Regions from separate parts of the Pseudomonas sp. AG1028 genome, predicted to be linked through region 1. Evidence: predicted binding sites of a transcription regulator. Region 1 holds the regulator's gene; each other region holds the start of a gene.
What was found. The regulator LexA, encoded in region 1, represses DNA repair genes until DNA is damaged. The targets are predictions, from matches to a motif close to CTGTNTNNNNANACAG.
Positions count from the first base shown of each region.

Region 1 (6,918 bases):
GCGAGCAAGGAGCGCCTGGGCATCACCATCGCGCCGCTCGATGAAGGTCTGCAGCTCGAAGACATCGCGCTGATCGCCGAGAGCCCGCTGTTCGGCCAGCGCATCATGCAGCGCCGCCGCCGCGAGAAGACTCGCGATGCCGGCGACAACGTGATCAAGAACCTCACCGAGCTGCGCGAAGGCGCGCCGGTGGTGCATATCGACCATGGCGTAGGCCGTTACCTGGGCCTGGTGACCATGGAATTCGACGGCCAGGCCGCCGAGTTCCTGGCCCTGATGTATGCCGAGGAAGCAAAGCTCTATGTGCCGGTGGCCAGCCTGCACCTGATCGCCCGCTACACCGGCAGCGACGACGCCCTGGCGCCATTGCACCGGCTGGGATCGGAAACCTGGCAGAAGGCCAAGCGCAAGGCTGCCGAGCAGGTACGCGACGTCGCCGCCGAGCTGCTCGACATCTACGCACGCCGCGCCGCCCGTGAAGGCTACGCGTTCCGCGATCCAAAGGCCGATTACGAAACCTTCAGCGCCGGCTTCCCGTTCGAGGAGACGCCGGACCAGCAGAGCGCCATCGAGGCGGTGCGCGAAGACATGCTCGCCGCCAAGCCGATGGATCGCCTGGTGTGCGGCGACGTCGGCTTCGGCAAGACCGAAGTGGCCATGCGCGCGGCGTTCATCGCCGTGCACGGCGGCCGCCAGGTGGCGATTCTGGTGCCCACCACCCTGCTCGCCCAGCAGCACTACAACAGCTTTCGCGACCGCTTCGCCGACTGGCCGGTGACCGTCGAGGTGATGAGCCGCTTCAAGAGCGCCAAGGAAGTCAGCGCCGCCATCGAGCAGCTGGCCGAAGGCAAGATCGACATCATCATCGGCACCCACAAGCTCTTGCAAGACGACGTCAAGATCAAGAACCTCGGCCTGGTGATCATCGACGAGGAACACCGTTTCGGCGTGCGCCAGAAGGAAGCCCTCAAGGCCCTGCGCAGCGAGGTGGACATTCTCACCCTGACCGCCACGCCGATCCCGCGCACCCTGAACATGGCCGTGTCGGGCATGCGCGACCTGTCGATCATCGCCACGCCGCCGGCGCGGCGCCTGTCGGTGCGCACCTTCGTCATGGAGCAGAACAAGCCGACCATCAAGGAAGCCTTGCTGCGTGAGCTGCTGCGCGGCGGCCAGGTGTATTACCTGCACAACGACGTGAAAACCATCGAGAAATGCGCGGCGGATCTGGCCGAGCTGGTGCCCGAAGCACGCATCGGCATCGGCCACGGGCAGATGAACGAGCGCGAGCTGGAACAGGTGATGGGCGACTTCTACCACAAGCGCTTCAACGTGCTGATCGCCTCGACCATCATCGAGACCGGCATCGACGTGCCGAGCGCCAACACCATCATCATCGAGCGCGCCGACAAGTTCGGCCTGGCCCAGCTGCACCAGTTGCGCGGTCGCGTTGGCCGTAGCCACCACCAGGCCTACGCCTACCTGCTGACCCCGCCACGCAAGCAGATGACCGACGATGCGCAGAAGCGCCTGGAGGCCATTGCCAACGCCCAGGACCTGGGCGCCGGCTTCGTGCTCGCCACCCACGACCTGGAAATCCGCGGCGCCGGCGAGTTACTCGGCGACGGCCAGAGCGGGCAGATTCAGGCGGTCGGCTTCACCCTGTACATGGAAATGCTCGAACGTGCGGTCAAGTCGATCCGCAAGGGTGAGCAGCCGAATCTCGACCAGCCCCTGGGCGGCGGGCCGGAAATCAACCTGCGGGTGCCGGCGCTGATCCCCGAGGACTACCTGCCGGACGTGCACGCCCGCCTGATCCTCTACAAGCGCATCGCCAATGCCACCGACGAGGACGGTCTCAAGGAACTGCAGGTGGAGATGATCGACCGCTTCGGCCTGCTGCCCGAGCCGACCAAGAACCTGGTGCGCATCACGCTGCTCAAGCTGCAATCCGAGCGGCTGGGCATCAAGAAGATCGATGCGGGCCCGCAGGGCGGACGCATCGAATTCGCGGCGGAGACACCGGTCGATCCGCTGACGCTGATCAAGCTGATCCAGAGCGCGCCGAACCGCTACAAGTTTGAGGGCGCCACACTGTTCCGCTTCTCGGTACCGATGGAGCGCGCCGAGGAACGCTTCAATACGCTGGAAGCGCTGCTGGAGCGGCTGCTGGCGACGGTGAAGAGCTGAAAATGATCAGGGCCGCATAAGCGGCCCTGATTGTTTGTTGCATGGGCGATTTAAGACATCGCTTAAGCGACTGCTGTGAAGCAGAAGCGGACGGTCGTGCTGCTATTTGAAACTTACTGCTCATATTTGTGGGCTGAAGCCCACCCTACGAGGCTGGCACGATCTGCAGGGTGGGCTTCAGCCCACCGCTGCAAATGGCTGCTCCCGCCACTAGGCGGAAGTTCGCCTCACTCCACCAACTGCGCAGCCCGCAGCGCCGAAAGCGCCTGCGCCCAACGCGGATCCTGGCGATAGTCGACACCCGGAAAGGCCCGCCGACGCATGCGCGCCAGGCCCTTGGGCGCCACCACCTTGAGTCGCTGCGCGGCCGACAGGGCCAGTTCCGCGGCCGCCCGGTCGTTGCATACCAGGCCCATGTCGCAGCCGGCAGTCAGCGCCGCCTCGATACGACTGGCCGCATCGCCGACCACGTGAGCGCCGGCCATCGAAAGGTCGTCGCTGAAGATCACCCCGTCGAAACCCAGCTCACCGCGCAGGATGTCCTGCAGCCAGCGACGCGAAAAGCCGGCCGGCTGATCATCGACCTGCGGATAGATGACGTGGGCCGGCATCACAGCAGCCAGATCGCGACTCAGCGCGGCGAACGGGCGCAGATCGTTCTGGCGCATTTCCTCCAGGCTGCGCTCATCGGTAGGAATCGCCACGTGGGAGTCGGCCTCGGCCCAGCCATGGCCAGGGAAATGCTTGCCTGTAGCGGCCATGCCCGCCTCTGCCATGCCGCGGATAAAGGCACCGGCTAGTTGCGTGGCACGCTCGGCATCGCCCTCGAAGGCGCGATGGCCAACCACCGCGCTGCGCGCGTGGTCCAGATCCAGTACCGGGGCAAAGCTCAGATCGAGCCCCACCGCCAACACTTCGGTGGCCATCAACCAGCCGCACTGGCGGGCCAGTTGCTCGGCGTCGGCGCAACCGGCAATCGCCCGCATGGCCGGCAGCTTCACAAAGCCCTGTCGCAAGCGCTGAACGCGACCGCCTTCCTGGTCCACCGCCAGCAGCAGATCGGGACGCACCGCGCGAATGGACTCGCACAGCTCACGGACCTGGCGCGGGTTCTCGATATTGCGGGCAAAGATGATCAGGCCGCCCACCTCGGGCTGGCGCAGCAACTGGCGGTCTTCGGCGGTCAGCCAGGTACCGGCGATGTCCACCATCAGGGAGCCATACAGGGGAGTCGTCACAACGCGTATTCCTTGAATAGAAGCTTCACGCCCATGGGACATTGGTGTAACCCAGAGTTCCGGGCCGTGGGCGGTTATCTCGAAGGACGCTAGCTTAGGGGCAGCCAGGAGCCGTGGGCAAGCGATGCCCCCGACTCAAGGCTTGATGATGGGCGGGCTTTTGTGGCGAGGAATGAGCTGCGCAGAGGCGAGGCGCGGATCGGTCACGCCACTCTCCGAGCGCATGCCGGCGGCCAGGAACGGCACCATCAGGCGCATCACCTGCTCGATGGAGGTGTCCACGCCAAAGTCGCTTTCGGCCATGGCGCGCAACGCCTTGATGCCGGACATGCTGAACGCCGCCGCCCCGAGCATGAAGTGCACGCGCCAGAACAGCTCCAGCGGCGGAATACCAGGAGCGGCCTCATGGACCAGGAACATGTAGCGGCGGAATACCTTGCCGTAGACCTCTTCGAGGTACTTACGCAGGTGCCCCTGGCTCTGGCTGAATGCCAGGCCCAGTAAACGCATGAAGATCGACAGATCGTTGCCACTGCGCGGCTTGACCGCCAGGGCCTGCTCGACCAGAAGCTCGAGCAGCTCTTCAAGGCTGAAGGTGACGCCCGGCTTGCTCTGGCGCTTGTCCAGCTCACGCTCCAGGCTGGTGCAGAATGGCCCGAGAAAACGCGAGAACACCGCCTGGATCAGGGCCTTCTTGGAGCCGAAGTGATAATTGACGGCGGCCAGGTTGACCAGGGCCTTGCTGGTAATCAGGCGCAGCGACGTTTCGGCAAAGCCCTTCTCCGCGAACAACTGCTCCGCAGCGTCGAGAATGCGTTCAACGGTTTCCGATTGCGCCATAACATCCACCAGACAAACAAGTGTTTGAAACATACGTTTCAGCGCATGCTACTGTCAAGCCGCGCAAGGCGTATTCTGGATGCTCAGTCATCATTTGGCGATAGCGTCGCACGCAACCCGGCTCCCGGTTGCGCTATGCCGACAACCGATCATCCGCTGCTTGCCGATAAATCCAGGTGGTACGCATCAAGCGATTGCCAAGCACGCCTTACTGTATATAATCCCAGTCACTGTATAAAAAGCCAGAGCGCCTCACATGATCAAGCTGACGCCCCGCCAAGGTGAAATTCTCGCCTTCATCAAGCAGTGCCTGGAAGACAATGGCTATCCCCCGACCCGCGCGGAAATCGCGCAAGCCTTGGGCTTCAAATCGCCCAACGCCGCCGAGGAACACCTCAAGGCCCTGGCACGCAAGGGCGCCATTGAAATGACTCCAGGCGCCTCGCGCGGCATTCGCATTCCGGGCTTCGAGCCCAATCAGCAGGAGGAGGAAGACGGCCTGCCGGTCATTGGCCGCGTCGCCGCCGGCGCGCCAATCCTCGCGCAGCAGCATATAGAGGAAGCCTGCCGGATCAACCCGGACTTCTTCCGCCCCAAAGCCGATTACCTTCTGCGCGTGCGCGGCATGAGCATGAAGGATATCGGCATCATCGATGGCGACCTGCTGGCAGTGCACACCACCAGCGAGGCGCGTAACGGCCAGGTGGTGGTAGCACGTATCGACGATGAAGTGACGGTCAAGCGCTTCAAGCGTGAAGGCAACACCGTGTGGCTGCTGGCGGAAAACCCGGAGTTCGCCCCGATCAAGGTGAATCTGGAAGAGCAGGATCTGGTCATTGAAGGTTTAAGTGTCGGCGTCATCCGCCGCTAATTGGAGGCGTCATGCAGTTCCCCCAGTCGTTGAGCCGTAACCAGCTGCCCCTGTTCGATGCCTTTCTGGCCTCGACCCTCGCAGCCGTAGAAGAACCGGCAAGCCAGGAAACCACCTTCAGCGAAGTGTCGCTGCGTGGTGCAGCCGGCCATTGTCTGACGCTACTGGCGCCCATGCTGCGGGAACTGAGCGAAAAGGATGACGAACGCTGGCTGACTTTGATCGCCCCGCCCGCCAGCCTGACCCAGAACTGGCTACGCGAGGCCGGCCTGAACCGCGAACGTATCCTGCTGCTGCAGCCGCGCCGCAACCAGAGTGCGCTGCAGCTGGCCGAGGAAGCGTTGAAGCTTGGCCGCAGCCACACCGTGGTGAGCTGGCTGCATCCCCTGCCCTCGCACGCCCGCCAGCAACTGGAAACAGCGGCACGTACCGGCAAAGCGCAGAGCCTGAATATCAGCCTGGGTTGAAATCTGGCGGCGTAACGATCGACTAGATAAACAAAAGGCCAGCACATCTGCTGGCCTTTTGTTTATCTGGGCTCGCTCAGGCCAATGCCTGTCAATGAAGTACCCGCGGCTGTTCGTCTTCTTCGTGCTCGAAATCGCCTTCGGCCATTCGACCTGCCATCTGCACACCGACGTTGAGCATCGCCTTGGCGACCTCCACGTGCTGACCCTGCAGGAAGGCCTTGGCATCTTCCGAGAAATCCAGCACCACCAGCGCTTCCTCATCGTCGGCTCGACGCAGGGCAATACGCCCATCGGGCAGTTCGACGATCTCAAGGAAGGATGTAGGCATGACTCGGATTCTCCACGAAGGGCAGTACCTCAAGGAGGCGTGCCGCAAAAGGCCGTACAGTGTAACAGCCAGTCCGCCCGATGGCTTGGCGAAAAACCTGCCAGATGCCAACGGACTTTCAATCAGCGACAGGCGGTGCTCACCACTCGCTCAGGCCTTCACGAAAACGCTGGGCAAGGGCTTTGAGTTCCTGCCGCCAGTTTTCCAGGGTTTCACGCGCCAGCTGTGGCGCCTGCTCATCGACGCTCACCGCCTGGATCAACGCCGAAGCGCCGGGCTCGCCTTTCAGCTCACGTGGCGGGCGCGGCGGCTTGAACAGCTCGGCGTGTGCGGCCAGCAACTGCCCCAGCCAAGCGTCACGATTTGCCGCCAGCTCGACCAGCTCAGCCAGCTCGGGGCTCGGCGCGCCATCGAGGTTCTGCCGGTCCAGCAGCACCTCGGCACGCGCGGCGCTGCTGTTGGGCAAGCGATAAAAACCGGCGATCTCATGGCACAGCCCGAGCAGCGCGCCGTACAGATGAAACAGCGTGGCTTCGCGCTCGGCCTGCACCAATGCCTGAGCATTCATCGCCCGGCCTTCCTCAGCCTTGCGCCAGGATTCCAGAGACAGCCCGGCATAGAAGATCTTCTGATTGGTGCGGGTATACAGCTCGCCAGCCATTTGCATTCTCCAGATGGCGCCGGGCGCACGCCGCGAGGGGGCACCCGGTACGGATCAACGCTTGTCTTCGACCTTCCACTTGCCGCCGTCGAAGAACGCCTTCCAGCCGGTGGGCTTGCCATCGACTTCGGTCTGCACGTACTGCTCCTTGGTCTTGCGGCTGTAGCGGATGACCGCTGCGCGGCCTTCCGGATCCTTGGCCGGCGCATCGATCAGGAAGTGGTACTTCGGATCGATTTCGTCCTTATGCGGCAACAGCTCGAGCACCAGCGGCGCACGGGTTTCGCGGTTCTTAGGGAACTGGCTGGCAGCCAGGAACA
Region 1 is NZ_VIVP01000002.1:414,375-421,292, reverse strand. It holds gene mfd (transcription-repair coupling factor) at 1-2,190, shown strand, start outside; gene nagZ (beta-N-acetylhexosaminidase) at 2,418-3,416, opposite strand; gene FB481_RS05005 (TetR/AcrR family transcriptional regulator) at 3,564-4,268, opposite strand; gene lexA (transcriptional repressor LexA) at 4,525-5,139, shown strand; gene sulA (SOS-induced cell division inhibitor SulA) at 5,151-5,606, shown strand; gene FB481_RS04990 (hypothetical protein) at 5,698-5,937, opposite strand; gene FB481_RS04985 (DUF6586 family protein) at 6,077-6,598, opposite strand; gene topA (type I DNA topoisomerase) at 6,653-6,918, opposite strand, start outside.

Region 2 (6,918 bases), 340 kb from region 1:
TCTGGCCACTTCTGCGGCTGGCACCTTTCCCAGTCGCCAGCACTTACCAGGTTGGCCCTACAGCTTGTACGCCGGAGCGCAGTGGGCTTGCTGTCCGATTCTCGGAGTTTGAAATCACTCCCGCTACTACGAAAGACCTTCACGACCTGACTTAACTGCGCCTGGTTGCAGGCAGTTATCCACGTCCGGCATCACACGTTTGCCAGTCGCTTCGTCATGAACGGTGGAAATATCCTGACCCTGCAGAAAATCCTGGACTACCAATCGTTGGCTATGACCATGCGCTATGCGCGTCTTGCACCAGACCATCTACAAGACGCTGTCTCGCTAGGCCCTCAGTCGTGGAGAGCCGTACAAAGTCCCATCATCCTTAAGGCGTGCCGGAAGTGCTGACCTGCTCAATGACTTTGATTCTTGAAAGCAACCGATCATCACTAGACTGAAACGCAAGGAAAATAGCGATGAAGCCGATGATGCCAAGCGACCACGTAATAGAAAATGAAAGGCTGATGTAGTGTGAACGACTCAAACCGTAGGCAATGCTGGACTCTTGTGGCTTTTCAGGATTGAACCTGACTTCCAAAGTCTTGGCTGACCGGATCTTTTCAAAGAGTTTGCGATGTTGCTCGTAACCACTGCTGCCGCTGTAACCATGGTTCAACGTGTTGCCGTTGTAGGTATGCCCACCCACTTGGTAGGTGTACTCGACTTCAACTGCATACATTCGTGAGTTTTCAGAGTCAGTCTCCTCCTTCAACTCCACACGTTCAACTTGAGCAAAGGTAGTCGGCCAGTTCTCCGCATCCATGGCGCGCTTGAGCGATGTAAAGCCAGACCAAAGCAATACAGCCCCAGTACCCACTGCGAGCGTTAAAAAGACCAACGCAATCAAAAGACCGACTTTCATAAGGCTCCATCCTTTATGAACGCTCATAACGCGAACTGAGCCAGTTAGCCCAAAGCTTGCGTTTCTTTCAACTGGTGTTTCGACACTTCTTCGACAGTTGCCCAGTCTGAAACGAAAAAGCCCCCGAAACTCTATGAATTTCAGGGGCTTAGACGATCTATATGGCGGGAAGATAGGGATTTGAACCCTAGGTACCATCGCTGATACAACGGATTTCGAATCCGTCCCGTTCGGCCACTCCGGCATCTTCCCAGGCGGCGCGCATAATACCAGCAGAAATCCGTTTGGCGAAGCCCATCGCGTAATTTTTTTCACGTGCTATCAAATGCTTGGCTCATTTGCTCGATGGCGGCGGCGCTGGGGCGGGCCGATTGGCGCGCCTGTCAATGCTGGTTACAGCCGGATTGTACCGCTGAAGCATTGTGCCTGGACCAAGACTGTCGGCTGTCAGAGTCATCCACTCGGCGGATGTGACCTTGCTGGCAAAGCAAAATACTGTACATTTAAACAGTATTTTTCTTGCCATTTGCCTGCCATGCCTTCCGTCGTCGCTATCGATAATCTGCTCAATGAGCGCCGTATCTGGCGTGGCCAGGGCATCGTCGCGCCCAGTGGCCACCAGCCCACTGGCAACGCAGCGCTGGATGCCTCGTTGCCAGGAGGTGGCTGGCCGGAAGCGGCGTTGAGCGAGTTGCTCGTCGAGGCACCGGGTATCGGTGAGCTGCGCCTGGTGCTGCCGACATTGGCGCGCTTGAGCGCTGCCGGAGAGCGGGTGGTGTTGGTCGCGCCGCCTTACTTGCCCTACCCCGGCGCCTGGCTGGCGGCTGGGATGGAGATGAAGCAGCTGACGCTGATCCAGGCGAGCGCCCGGGATGCCTTGTGGGCGGCCGAGCAATGCCTGCGTTCGGGCAGTTGTGGGGCGGTGGTGCTGTGGCCGCAACGGGCCGATGACCGTGCCCTGCGCCGCCTGCAGATTGCCGCTGAAACCGGGCAGACCCTGGCTTTCGCCTATCGTCCGCTGTTTGAAGCGCGCAACCCTTCGCCGGCTGCCTTGCGCCTGACCATCCAGGCGCAGCCCGCCCAGGTACGGGTGCTCAAGTGCCGAGGTGGGCAACCACCGGCGCGCACGTTTCACTTGAGCGGCTGGGGATTTTGATATGCGCTGGGCGTGCATCCTGCTGCCGCAACTGGCCATGGACGGCGTGCTGCGTGGCCGTGAAGAAGCCGACGCGCCGCTGGTGCTGCTGAGCGGCACACCCCAGCGGCGCGTGCTGCAGGCTGTCAACCCGGCCGCGCGGGCGCTTGGCCTGCGCCCGGGGCTGACGCTGACGGCGGCGCAATCCCTGAACTGCACGTTCACCAGCACCGAGTACGACCCCGCCGACATCGAGCGCTGGCGCAGCTTCCTGGCGGCCTGGGCCTACGGTTTCAGCTCCCAGGTGAGCCTGCACTATCCGTGCTGCCTGCTGCTCGAGGTGCAATCGAGCCTGTCGCTGTTCGGGCCCTGGCCGCGTTTCGAGGCGCGCCTGCGTGAGGAGCTGACGGCGCTGGGCTTTCGCCACCGCATCACCCTGGCGCATCACCCTGCCGCGGCGCGCATGCTCGCTAACCTGCACGATGGTCTGGCCATCACCGACGAGCAGGCGTTGCGCGAACGGCTGGCGGCCATGCCCCTGGATCGCATCGGCCTGCCCGAAGAACTGGCCACGACCCTAGCGCGCATGGGCCTGCGCCAGGTGCGCCAGTTGCAGGCGCTGCCCCGCGACAGCCTGGCGCGGCGCTTTGCGCCTGAACTGCTGGCCGGCCTGGATACCCTGATGGGCCTGCGCCCGCTGGCGCTGGAGTACTACCGCCCGCCGGATGTGTTCGACAGCCGGCTGGAGCTGCACTTCGAAGTGGAATCGACCCAGGCCCTGCTGTTTCCGCTGCGGCGCCTGACCGCGGACCTGGCCGCCTACCTGGCAGGCCGGGACTGCGGCGTGCAGCGTTTCGTGCTGCACCTGGAGCACCGTGACGGTGACGACAGCCTGCTGCCCGTCGGCCTGCTCAGTGCCGAGCGAGAAGCGGGCATGCTGCTGGAATTCACCCGCGGCCGCCTGGAGCAGCTGCAATTGCCGTCACCGGTGCTGGCGCTACGCCTGGTGGCCCGCGACCTGCCGACCTTCGTACCACAGCACCAGGCGCTGTTCGAGGACCGACCGCAACAAACCCTGGGCTGGGAGCAACTGCGTGAACGCCTGCGCGCACGCCTGGGTGACGACGCCGTGCAAGGCCTGGCCGCCCATGCCGACCATCGCCCGGAAAAGGCCTGGCGCACGGCTACCAGCCACGTTGCATTGCCCAGCCCGAGCGCTGCCCGGCCCAGCTGGCTGCTGCCGGAGCCCCAAGTGCTGCGTGAGCCGCTGCATATTCTCAGCGGCCCCGAGCGGATCGAATCCGGCTGGTGGGATGGCGAGGACGTGCGTCGCGATTATTACCTGATCGAAACGCGCAGCGGCCAGCGCGGCTGGGCGTTTCGCAGCGTCGGTGAAGACGGCCCGCTGCGGCTGCACGGCTGGTTCGCATGAGCCTGCACGAGTACGCCGAGCTGCACTGCCTGTCGAACTTCAGTTTCCAGCGCGGTGCCTCCAGCGCCGCCGAACTGTTCGAACGTGCCAAGCTGCTCGGCTATCGCGCCCTAGCGATCACCGACGAATGCACCCTGGCCGGCATCGTGCGCGCCTGGCAGGCCGCCAAGGAGCATGGTGTGAAGCTGATCGTCGGCAGCGAACTGCGCCTGGAGAGCGGTGCCCGGCTGATCGTGCTGGTCGAGAACCTCGCTGGTTACCAGCGCCTCTGCGCGCTGATCACCCGTGCCCGACGGCGTGCGGAAAAGGGCCGCTACATCCTGCTCGACGAAGACCTGCCCGAGGCGCCGGATGGACTGCTGGCCATCTGGCTGCCACGCGCGAACGACGACGCCATGGCCGGCGTCTGGCTGCGCGAGCGCTTTGCCGAGCGCCTGTGGCTGGGCCTAGAGCTGCACCGCGGCGCCGACGATGCAGCGCTGTTGCAACATGGCCTCGGCCTGGCCCGGCAACTGGGCATCCCTGCCGTGGCCTGTGGCGACGTGCACATGCATGCCCGTGGCCGCCGCGCCCTGCAGGATTGCATGACCGCCATCCATCACCACCTGCCCGTGGCCGAAGCCGGCGCCTACCTGTTCGCCAATGGCGAGCGCCACCTGCGCCGCCGTGAAGAACTGGCCGAGCTGTATCCATCCGAACTGCTCGCCGAAACCCTGCGGATAGCCGAGCGCTGCCAGTTCGATCTCGATGAGCTCAAGTATCAGTATCCCCACGAGCTGGTGCCGGCCGGGCATACCCCAAACTCCTGGCTGCGCCACCTGGTCGAGGACGGCATCCGCTGGCGCTGGGGCGATGGCATCAGCGACAAGGCGCGGGCGCAGATCGAAAGGGAACTGGCGCTGATCAGCGAGCTGAGCTACGAGAGCTACTTCCTGACCGTGCACGACATCGTGCGCTTCGCCCGCGAGCAGTCGATTCTCTGCCAGGGGCGTGGCTCGGCGGCCAACTCGTCGGTGTGCTTCGCCCTGGGCATCACCGAACTGAACCCGATGGCCAAGGGCAGCCGCCTGCTGTTCGAGCGTTTCCTGTCCCGCGAGCGCAACGAGCCGCCGGACATCGACGTGGATTTCGAGCACGACCGCCGCGAGGAAGTCATCCAGTACGTGTTCCGCCGTTATGGCCGCGAGCGCGCGGCGCTGACCGCGGTGGTCAGCACCTACCACGGCGCCGGGGCGATTCGCGACGTGGCCAAGGCCCTGGGCTTGCCGCCCGATCAGATCAACGCCCTGGCCGGTTGCTGCGGCCGCTGGAGCGACGGCATTCCCGATGCCGAACGCCTGCGCGAGGCCGGTTTCGACCCGCAGAGCAAGGTGCTGCACCGAGTGCTGGTGCTGGCTGGCGAGCTGATCGGCTTTCCCCGCCACCTCTCCCAGCACCCCGGCGGCTTCGTGATTTCCGAGACGCCGCTCGACACCCTGGTGCCGGTGGAAAACGCCAGCATGGCCGAGCGCACCGTGATCCAGTGGGACAAGGACGATCTCGACGCCGTCGGCCTGCTCAAGGTGGACGTGCTGGCCCTCGGCATGCTCAGCGCCCTGCGCCGCTGCTTCGACCTGCTGGCCGTCTACCGCAACAAACGCTGGACGCTGGCCAGCCTGCCGGCCGAGGACAAAGCCACCTACGAGATGATCAGCCGCGCCGATACCCTGGGGGTGTTCCAGATCGAATCCCGCGCGCAGATGGCCATGCTGCCACGCCTGCGGCCGAAGACCTTCTATGACCTGGTGATTCAGGTCGCCATCGTGCGGCCGGGGCCGATCCAGGGCGATATGGTGCACCCCTACCTGCGCCGCCGCACCGGTGAAGAAGCGGTCACTTACCCCTCCGAGGAATTGCAGCCGGTGTTCGAGCGCACCCTGGGTGTGCCGCTGTTTCAGGAGCAGGTGATGGAGCTGGCGATCATCGCCGCCGATTACTCACCCGGCGAAGCAGATGAACTGCGCCGTGCCATGGCTGCCTGGAAGCGTCATGGCGGCCTGGAGCCGCACCGCGAGCGGCTGACCAGGCGCATGCTCGAGAAGGACTACCCCATCGAATACATCAACCGCATCTTCGAGCAGATCAAGGGCTTCGGCAGCTACGGCTTTCCCGAGTCCCATGCTTCCAGCTTCGCCCTGCTCACCTACGCCAGTTGCTGGCTCAAGTGCCACGAGCCGGCGGCCTTCGCCTGCGCGCTGATCAACAGCTGGCCGATGGGTTTCTACAACCCCGACCAGGTGCTGCAGGACGTACGCCGCCATGGCTTGCGCATCCACCCGGTGGACGTGCGCTACAGCGCCTGGGAATGCACCCTGGAAGATATCGGCAAGCCGCAGCCGGCCATCCGCCTGGGCCTGTGCCTGGTCAAGGGGTTTCGCGAGGATGCGGCGCTGCGCATCGCCGCCGCCCGCGAGCAGGCGGCATTCGGCGATATTGCCGATCTGTGCCAGCGCGCCCACCTGGATAACAACGCCCGCGCGCGCCTGGCCGACGCGGGCGCTCTGCAGGCCCTGGTCGGCCATCGCCACCAGGCGCGCTGGGCCATCGCCGGGGTGGAGCCGCAATTGCCGCTGTTCGCCAGCCTACCCACCCAGCAGGAAGCCGCCATAAGCCTGCCGCGCCCCAGCGTCGGCGAGAACCTGCTGACCGACTACGCGACCCTCGGCACCACCCTCGGCCCACATCCGCTGTCGCTCTTGCGCGGCAAACTCAGGGCCGCACGCTGCCGCAGCCGCCGTGAGCTGGAGCATGTGGAGCCCGGCAGGATGGTCAGCGTGGCCGGCCTGGTGATCGGCCGCCAGCGCCCGCAAACCGCCAGCGGCGTGACCTTCGTGACCCTAGAGGACGAGTTCGGCATGATCAATGTGCTGGTGCGCCTGGAGTTGGCCGAGCGCCAGCGCAAGACGCTGCTGCAATCACGGCTGATGCGGATCGACGGGCATCTGGAAGCGGCCAACGGGGTAAGGCATGTGATCGCGGGGCGGCTGGTGGACCTGACCGACTGGCTGGTGGGGCTGGATGTGCGTAGTCGGGATTTTCATTGAGGCGGGATGCAGCGCTCGGCAGCTGTGGTTTGCCTAGGGTTTTGATGGGCTTCGCCCATCCTACGAGCGGTGGATTTTGCGAGATCGAAGAAACTGGTGGGGATTTCCTAGCGCACTCAGTCCGGTGAGAATGAGGCATCGCGCCCATGGACTGAGCGCCCGCACGCTCCTACAGGTGACTGGGGTAACAGTGCTTACAGCACCCGGCGCATCCCGATATGGGGAATATCGTCTTCCAGGTATTCATCGGTCGCCACCACGAAACCGTAGCGGCCGTAGTAGCCCTGCAGGTGCGCCTGGGCGGACATGTACACGGGCAGGCCTGGCCAGCGTAGCCCGCAGGCCAGCAGGGCCTGTTCCA
Region 2 is NZ_VIVP01000002.1:74,464-81,381, reverse strand. It holds gene FB481_RS03360 (DUF1349 domain-containing protein) at 1-155, shown strand, start outside; partial or broken gene FB481_RS23300 (hypothetical protein) at 181-393, shown strand; gene FB481_RS03350 (DUF3592 domain-containing protein) at 371-907, opposite strand; tRNA gene FB481_RS03345 (tRNA-Ser) at 1,070-1,159, opposite strand; gene imuA (translesion DNA synthesis-associated protein ImuA) at 1,443-2,063, shown strand; gene FB481_RS03335 (DNA polymerase Y family protein) at 2,065-3,474, shown strand; gene FB481_RS03330 (error-prone DNA polymerase) at 3,471-6,557, shown strand; gene FB481_RS03325 (GNAT family N-acetyltransferase) at 6,752-6,918, opposite strand, start outside.
Region 2: the regulator LexA is predicted to act here: its motif matches at 1,403-1,418, upstream of imuA (translesion DNA synthesis-associated protein ImuA).

Region 3 (6,918 bases), on a different contig from region 1:
AAGACGGATCGGTAAGAATTTCCTGATAGCCGGTCATGGCGGTGTTGAACACCACCTCCCCGACAGTTTGGCCGTCGGCCCCGATGGCCTCGCCGCGAAAAATGCTGCCGTCAGCAAGGGCGAGTATGGCTGGCTTACTCAAGAAGACCTCCCGTAGATCGTGGAGCAAACGCAGATTGTAAAAAAGCGGGATGACGTGTGAAGGTCATCCCGCTTTTTTGATTGATTCATTCTGCGCAACTTTTAGTGGACACACTAAAGCGGAAAGCTTACAGGAAAAGTGCCTTTTTCGAAAGCCGTTCAGGGCCAAAAACCTGAAATCCGATCCGTGGTCGCCCCTGATAACCACCGAGGGCGCCATTGGCACCCTCGGTTTCGGTTACTTCAGCCCCAGCACGTCCTGCATGTCGTAAAGCGCTGGCGAGCGCTGCTGCAGCCAGGATGCCGCGCGCACTGCGCCCTTGGCGAAAGTCATACGACTGGACGCCTTGTGGGTGATCTCCACGCGCTCGCCGTCAGCGGCGAACAGTACAGTGTGATCGCCGACTACATCACCGGCGCGCACCGTGGCGAAACCGATGGTCTCGCGCTGACGTGCGCCGGTTTGCCCTTCACGCCCATAAACCGCGACCTTTTCCAGGTCACGCCCCAGCGCATTGGCCACCACCTCGCCCATGCGCAGCGCAGTACCAGACGGCGCATCGACCTTATGACGGTGATGGGCCTCGAGCACTTCGATGTCCACATCGTCACCCAACACACGGGCGGCGGTGTCGAGCAACTTCAGGCACAGGTTCACGCCCACGCTGAAATTGGCAGCGAAAACGATGGGAATCTCTCTGCCGGCATCGGCCAGCAACTGCTTTTCCGCAGCACTGAAGCCGGTGGTGCCGATGACCATGGCCTTGCCGGCGCGGCGGCAGATTTCCAGGTTTTCGAGGGTCACCGTGGGATGGGTGAAGTCGATCAGCACGTCGAACTCGTCGATCACGCCCTCCAGGCTGCCGTACAGAGCCACGCCCAGCTTGCCGACGCCCGCCAGCTCACCGGCATCGGCACCAAGCAACGTGCTGGTCGGCCGCGCTACGGCGGCACCGAGCACGACGCCATCGGCCTGGTGAACGGCCTCGATCAGGTTCTTGCCCATGCGCCCGGCGGCGCCCGTGACTGCAATACGCATATGCATAACTCCAAAGTACAAACGGCGAGCAGCCGGCCACTGCCAGCTGCTCGCCGTGCATTACCGCATTAAAGGTCGCCGAAGAAGCGCTTCACGCCTTCGAACCAGCCATTGGCCTTGGGCGAATTGGAGCTGTTACCCACCAGGGACTGACGAAACTCCTCGAGCAGCTCGCGCTGGCGACGGTCGAGATTGACCGGGGTTTCCACCGCCACCTTGCACATCAGATCGCCCGCACCGCCGCCACGCACCGGGGCGACGCCCTTGCCGCGCAAACGGAACAGCTTGCCGGTCTGGGTGCCTTCCGGAATCTTCAGCTTGACCCGACCATCGAGGGTCGGCACTTCCAGCTCGCCGCCCAGAGCCGCATCAACGAAGCTGATCGGCACTTCGCAGTACAGGTGCTTGCCGTCACGCTGGAAGATCGCGTGCTCACGCACGTTGACCACCACGTAGAGGTCGCCCGACGGGCCGCCGAGGGTACCCGCCTCGCCCTCGCCGGACAGACGGATACGGTCGCCGGTATCGACACCGGCCGGTACCTTGACCGACAGGGTCTTGTGCTCTTCGACACGGCCATGGCCATGGCAGGAGCCGCAGGGGTCGGTGATCATCTTGCCGCTGCCGTGGCAGCGCGGGCAGGTCTGCTGGACCGAGAAGAAGCCCTGCTGCATGCGCACCTGGCCGATGCCGCCGCACGTGGTACAGGTCACCGGGCTGGTGCCCTTCTTGGCACCCGAGCCATCGCAGGTCTTGCAGTTGACCAGGGTCGGCACGCGAATGGTCACCGTGGTGCCACGTACCGCCTCCTCGAGATCCAGCTCCAGGGTGTAACGCAGGTCACTGCCGCGCTGCGCACCACCGCGCTGACCGCCACGCTGGCCGCCGAAGAAATCGCTGAACACGTCGCCGAAGATGTCGGAGAAGTTCGCGCCGCCACCACCAAAGCCGCCACCGCCGCCCATTTGCGGGTCGACGCCTGCATGACCGTACTGATCGTAGGCGCTGCGCTTGCCGGCATCGGACAGCACTTCGTAGGCCTCGTTAGCCTCCTTGAAGGCGTCTTCGGCCGCTTTGTCGCCGGGATTGCGATCGGGGTGATGCTTCATCGCCAGGCGGCGGTAAGCCTTCTTCAGCTCCGCCTCGCTGGCCCCGCGCTCGACCCCGAGCACTTCGTAGTAGTCACGTTTAGACATGGGTTTCTAGCACTCTCAAAATTCTTAAAGTCCAGACACGCCAACGCGGGAGCAAGCCCCCGCGCGGCGGATCACCCTGCCACACCGTAGCGTGACAGGGCGCAAACACAGGCAAGCCGGGGCTTACTTGTTGTCCTTGACTTCCTCGAACTCGGCGTCGACCACGTCGTCGGCAGAGCCCTTGGTTTCGCCAGCATCCGCCGCACCGGCAGCGCCAGGCTGCGGCTGCTCGGCGTACATCTTCTGCGCCAGCGGAGTGGTGGCTTCGGACAGCGCATTCATCTTCGCTTCGATGGCCGCCTTGTCGTCGCCCTTCACGGCAACTTCCAGCTCGCCCAGCGCCGCTTCGATAGCTGTCTTCTCTTCGGCAGTCGCCTTGTCGCCAGCCTCGGTGAGCATCTTGCGGGTGGCGTGCACCAGCTGGTCACCCTGGTTGCGCGCTGCTGCCAGCTCTTCGAACTTGCGGTCTTCCTCGGCGTTGGCCTCGGCGTCACGCACCATGCGCTCGATCTCGTCATCGGACAGACCGGAGTTGGCCTTGATCACGATGGACTGCTGCTTGCCGGTGGCCTTGTCTTTGGCGCCGACGTGCAGGATGCCGTTGGCGTCGATGTCGAAGGTCACTTCGATCTGCGGCACGCCGCGCGGAGCCGGCGGAATCTCGGCCAGGTCGAACTTGCCCAGGGACTTGTTCTGTGCGGCCTGCTTACGCTCACCCTGCAGCACATGAATGGTCACCGCGCTCTGGTTGTCGTCGGCGGTCGAGAACACCTGCGACTTCTTGGTCGGGATGGTGGTGTTCTTTTCGATCAGCGGCGTCATCACACCGCCCATGGTTTCGATACCCAGGGTCAGCGGGGAGACGTCGAGCAGCAGTACGTCCTTGACGTCACCGGCCAGTACAGCGCCCTGAATGGCAGCGCCCATGGCCACAGCCTCGTCCGGGTTGACGTCCTTGCGAGCGTCTTTGCCGAAGAAGTCGGAAACGGCCTTCTGTACCAGCGGCATACGGGTCTGACCGCCAACCAGGATCACGTCGTCGATCTTGCCGACGTCGATACCGGCGTCTTTCAGCGCGATGCGGCAAGGCTCGATGGTACGGCTGACCAGATCCTCGACCAGCGACTCCAGCTTGGCGCGGGAGATCTTCACGTTCAGGTGCTTCGGACCGGTGGCATCGGCAGTGATGTACGGCAGGTTGACGTCTGTCGACTGCGAAGACGACAGCTCGATCTTGGCCTTCTCGGCAGCTTCCTTCAGGCGCTGCAAAGCCAGCGGATCGTTCTTCAGGTCCATGCCGGACTCTTTCTTGAACTCGTCGACGAGGTAGTCGATCAGGCGCATGTCGAAGTCTTCACCACCCAGGAAGGTGTCACCGTTGGTGGCCAGTACTTCGAACTGGTGCTCGCCGTCGACTTCGGCGATTTCGATCACCGACACGTCAAAGGTACCGCCGCCCAGGTCATAGACGATCACGGTGTGGTCGCCCTTGGCTTTGTCCATGCCATAGGCAAGGGCTGCAGCGGTCGGCTCGTTGATGATGCGCTTGACGTCCAGACCGGCGATGCGGCCGGCGTCCTTGGTGGCCTGACGCTGGCTGTCGTTGAAGTAGGCCGGCACGGTGATGACCGCTTCGGTGACAGGCTCGCCCAGGTAGTCCTCGGCGGTCTTCTTCATCTTCTTCAGCACTTCGGCGCTGATCTGCGGCGGCGCCATGTCCTTGCCGCTGGCCTGCACCCAGGCGTCACCGTTGCTGGCCTTGACGATCTTGTAAGGCACCAGCTTGATGTCTTTCTGCACGACGTCTTCTTCGAAGCGACGGCCGATCAGGCGCTTAACCGCGAACAGGGTATTGTGCGGGTTGGTAACCGCCTGACGTTTGGCCGACTGACCGACCAGAATCTCGCCATCGTTGGCATAAGCAACGATGGACGGCGTGGTACGCGCGCCTTCGGCGTTTTCGATGACTTTGACGTTACCGTTTTCAAGAATGGAGACGCAGGAGTTGGTGGTCCCCAGGTCGATACCGATGATTTTGCCCATTTCACTCTCCCGAAACTTTGAAATATCCGCCGCGTTGTCGTGACCGCTGCGGTAGCACTAATACGCTTGACTCACTAAATGGGGTGTGGCCCGCCGATTTCAAGCCTGCTCATCGATAGATGGCGGCGCCTCGGCCGGGGCCTTACTGACCACGACCATGGCCGGACGCAGCAGGCGACCGTTGAGCAGGTAGCCCTTCTGGAACACCTTGAGCACGCTGTTGGGCTCGACGTTGGTGCTTTCCTGCATGGCCATCGCCTGATGATGCTCCGGGTTGAACGGCGCACCATGAGGGTCAATGGCTTCCAGCTGGTGGCGCTTGAGGGTGTCGAGCAGCAACTTAAGCGTCAGCTCCATGCCCTCACGCACCGCCTTGATCGATTCGTCGTCGGCGCTGGACAACTCGAGACCACGTTCGAGACTGTCGACCACCGGCAGCAGGTCGTTGGCAAATTTCTCGAGGGCGAACTTGTGCGCCTTCTCGACATCCTGTTCAGCGCGACGGCGCACGTTCTGCAGATCGGCAGCCATGCGCAGCGACTGATCCTGCGCAGTCGCCAGTTGCTCTTCCAGCGCTTGCACGCGAGCAGCCAGGTCTTCGCTTGGCGCGGCGTCGTTCGCTTGCGCTTCGGAAGTCTGCGGATCCAGGTTCTGTTCGTCAGCCATGCATTTCTCCTCTGAATGATTCGACGAGCCTCAACTCGCGCGTCTGCCGCCTATATAAGGATGATTTGTAGGGTTTCAAGGGCCACTACCACTTTCCGGCAGCCAGTCGTCAGCGTATTGCCACCTCATCGCAAACCACTGTATAAATAACCAGAACAACCCTGAGAGGCCTCGCCATGCTGGTGCACCTGTCCGTCCACAATTACGCCATCGTCGAACACCTGGATCTGGAACTGGACCGGGGCATGAGCGTCATCAGCGGCGAAACCGGCGCCGGCAAGTCGATCATGCTCGACGCCCTCGGCCTGACTTTGGGCGATCGCGCCGACAGCGGCGTGGTTCGCCCAGGCGCCGACAAGGCGGACATACTGGCCAGCTTCGACCTCGCCGACATCCCCGAAGCCCACGCCTGGCTCGCCGAGCGCGACCTGGATAACGACGGGCCGTGCATCCTGCGCCGGGTGATCACCGCCGAAGGCCGCTCGCGCGGTTACATCAACGGCACGCCCTGCCCGCTCGGCGACCTCAAGGCACTGGGCGAGCTGCTGATCGACATTCACAGCCAGCACGAGCACCAGTCGCTGCTCAAGACCGACACCCACCGCCGGCTGCTCGACGAATACGCCGGCGCCCAGGAGCTGGCCCGCCAAGTACAACTGGCCGCGCAGCGCTGGAAGCAGACCCGCAGTGAACTCGAACGCGTGACCTCCCAGGGCGACGAGCAGCGCGCCCGCCATCAGTTGCTCAGCTATCAGCTCGAAGAACTTGAGAACCTTGGTTTGGGTGACAACGAACTGGAGCAACTGGAGCAGGATCACAAGGCGCTGACCAATGCCGAGAGCCTGCTCAGCGCCTGCCGCCAGGTGATCGATCAGTGCAGCGAAAGCGATGCCGGCAACGTACTGTCGGTGCTCACTGCCAGCCTCAACCGCCTTAGCGGCCTGCAAGGCCAGCCGGGCGCCCTGAACGAAGCCACCAACCTGCTGGCCAGCGCGCAGATCCAGATCGAGGAAGCAGTGGGCGAGCTCAACCGTTTCCTCGACCACTTCGACGCCGACCCTGAGCGCCAGCAACAACTCGAAGAACGCCTGGACACCATCTATACCCTGGCGCGTAAACACCGCATCCACCCCAGCGAACTGCCCGCCATGCAGCAGCAGTTGTTCGACGAACTGGAAAGTCTCAATGCCGACGACCAGGCCGCCGAGCGCCTGGGCGAAGAGCTTGCCGCCTACGGTCGTCACTACCAGGAAAAGGCGGCCGAACTCAGCGCCAAGCGCCAGAAGGCCGCTAGCAAACTGGGCAAGGCGGTTGAAAAGGAAATGCAGACCCTGGGCATGCCAGGCGGACGCTTCAGTATTCAGCTGCAGCCCATCGAAGGCGGCGAGCCAAATGCCAATGGCCTGGAACAGGTCGAGTTTCTGGTCAGCGCCAACCCTGGGCAACCGATCAAGGCACTGGCCAAGGTCGCCTCGGGCGGTGAACTGTCGCGCATCAGCCTGGCCATCCAGGTGATCACCGCGCAAACCTCACGGGTTCCGACCCTGGTGTTCGACGAGGTGGACGTGGGCATTGGCGGCCCGACCGCCGAAGTGGTCGGCCAGCTGTTGCGCCGCCTCGGCGAGCGCGGTCAGGTGCTGACCGTCACCCACCTGCCTCAGGTCGCCGCCCAGGGCCACCAGCACCTGTTCGTCCACAAGGTGCGCGGCAACAACGCCACCCGTACGGCGGTCAGCAAGCTCGGCGAAGCCCAGCGTATCGAGGAAGTCGCACGCATGTTGGGCGGCATCGATCTCACCGACGAATCCCTGGCTCACGCCCGTAAACTGGTCA
Region 3 is NZ_VIVP01000001.1:275,556-282,473, reverse strand. It holds gene carA (glutamine-hydrolyzing carbamoyl-phosphate synthase small subunit) at 1-142, opposite strand, end outside; gene dapB (4-hydroxy-tetrahydrodipicolinate reductase) at 380-1,180, opposite strand; gene dnaJ (molecular chaperone DnaJ) at 1,249-2,376, opposite strand; gene dnaK (molecular chaperone DnaK) at 2,500-4,419, opposite strand; partial or broken gene grpE (nucleotide exchange factor GrpE) at 4,519-5,088, opposite strand; gene recN (DNA repair protein RecN) at 5,262-6,918, shown strand, end outside.
Region 3: the regulator LexA is predicted to act here: its motif matches at 5,224-5,239, upstream of recN (DNA repair protein RecN).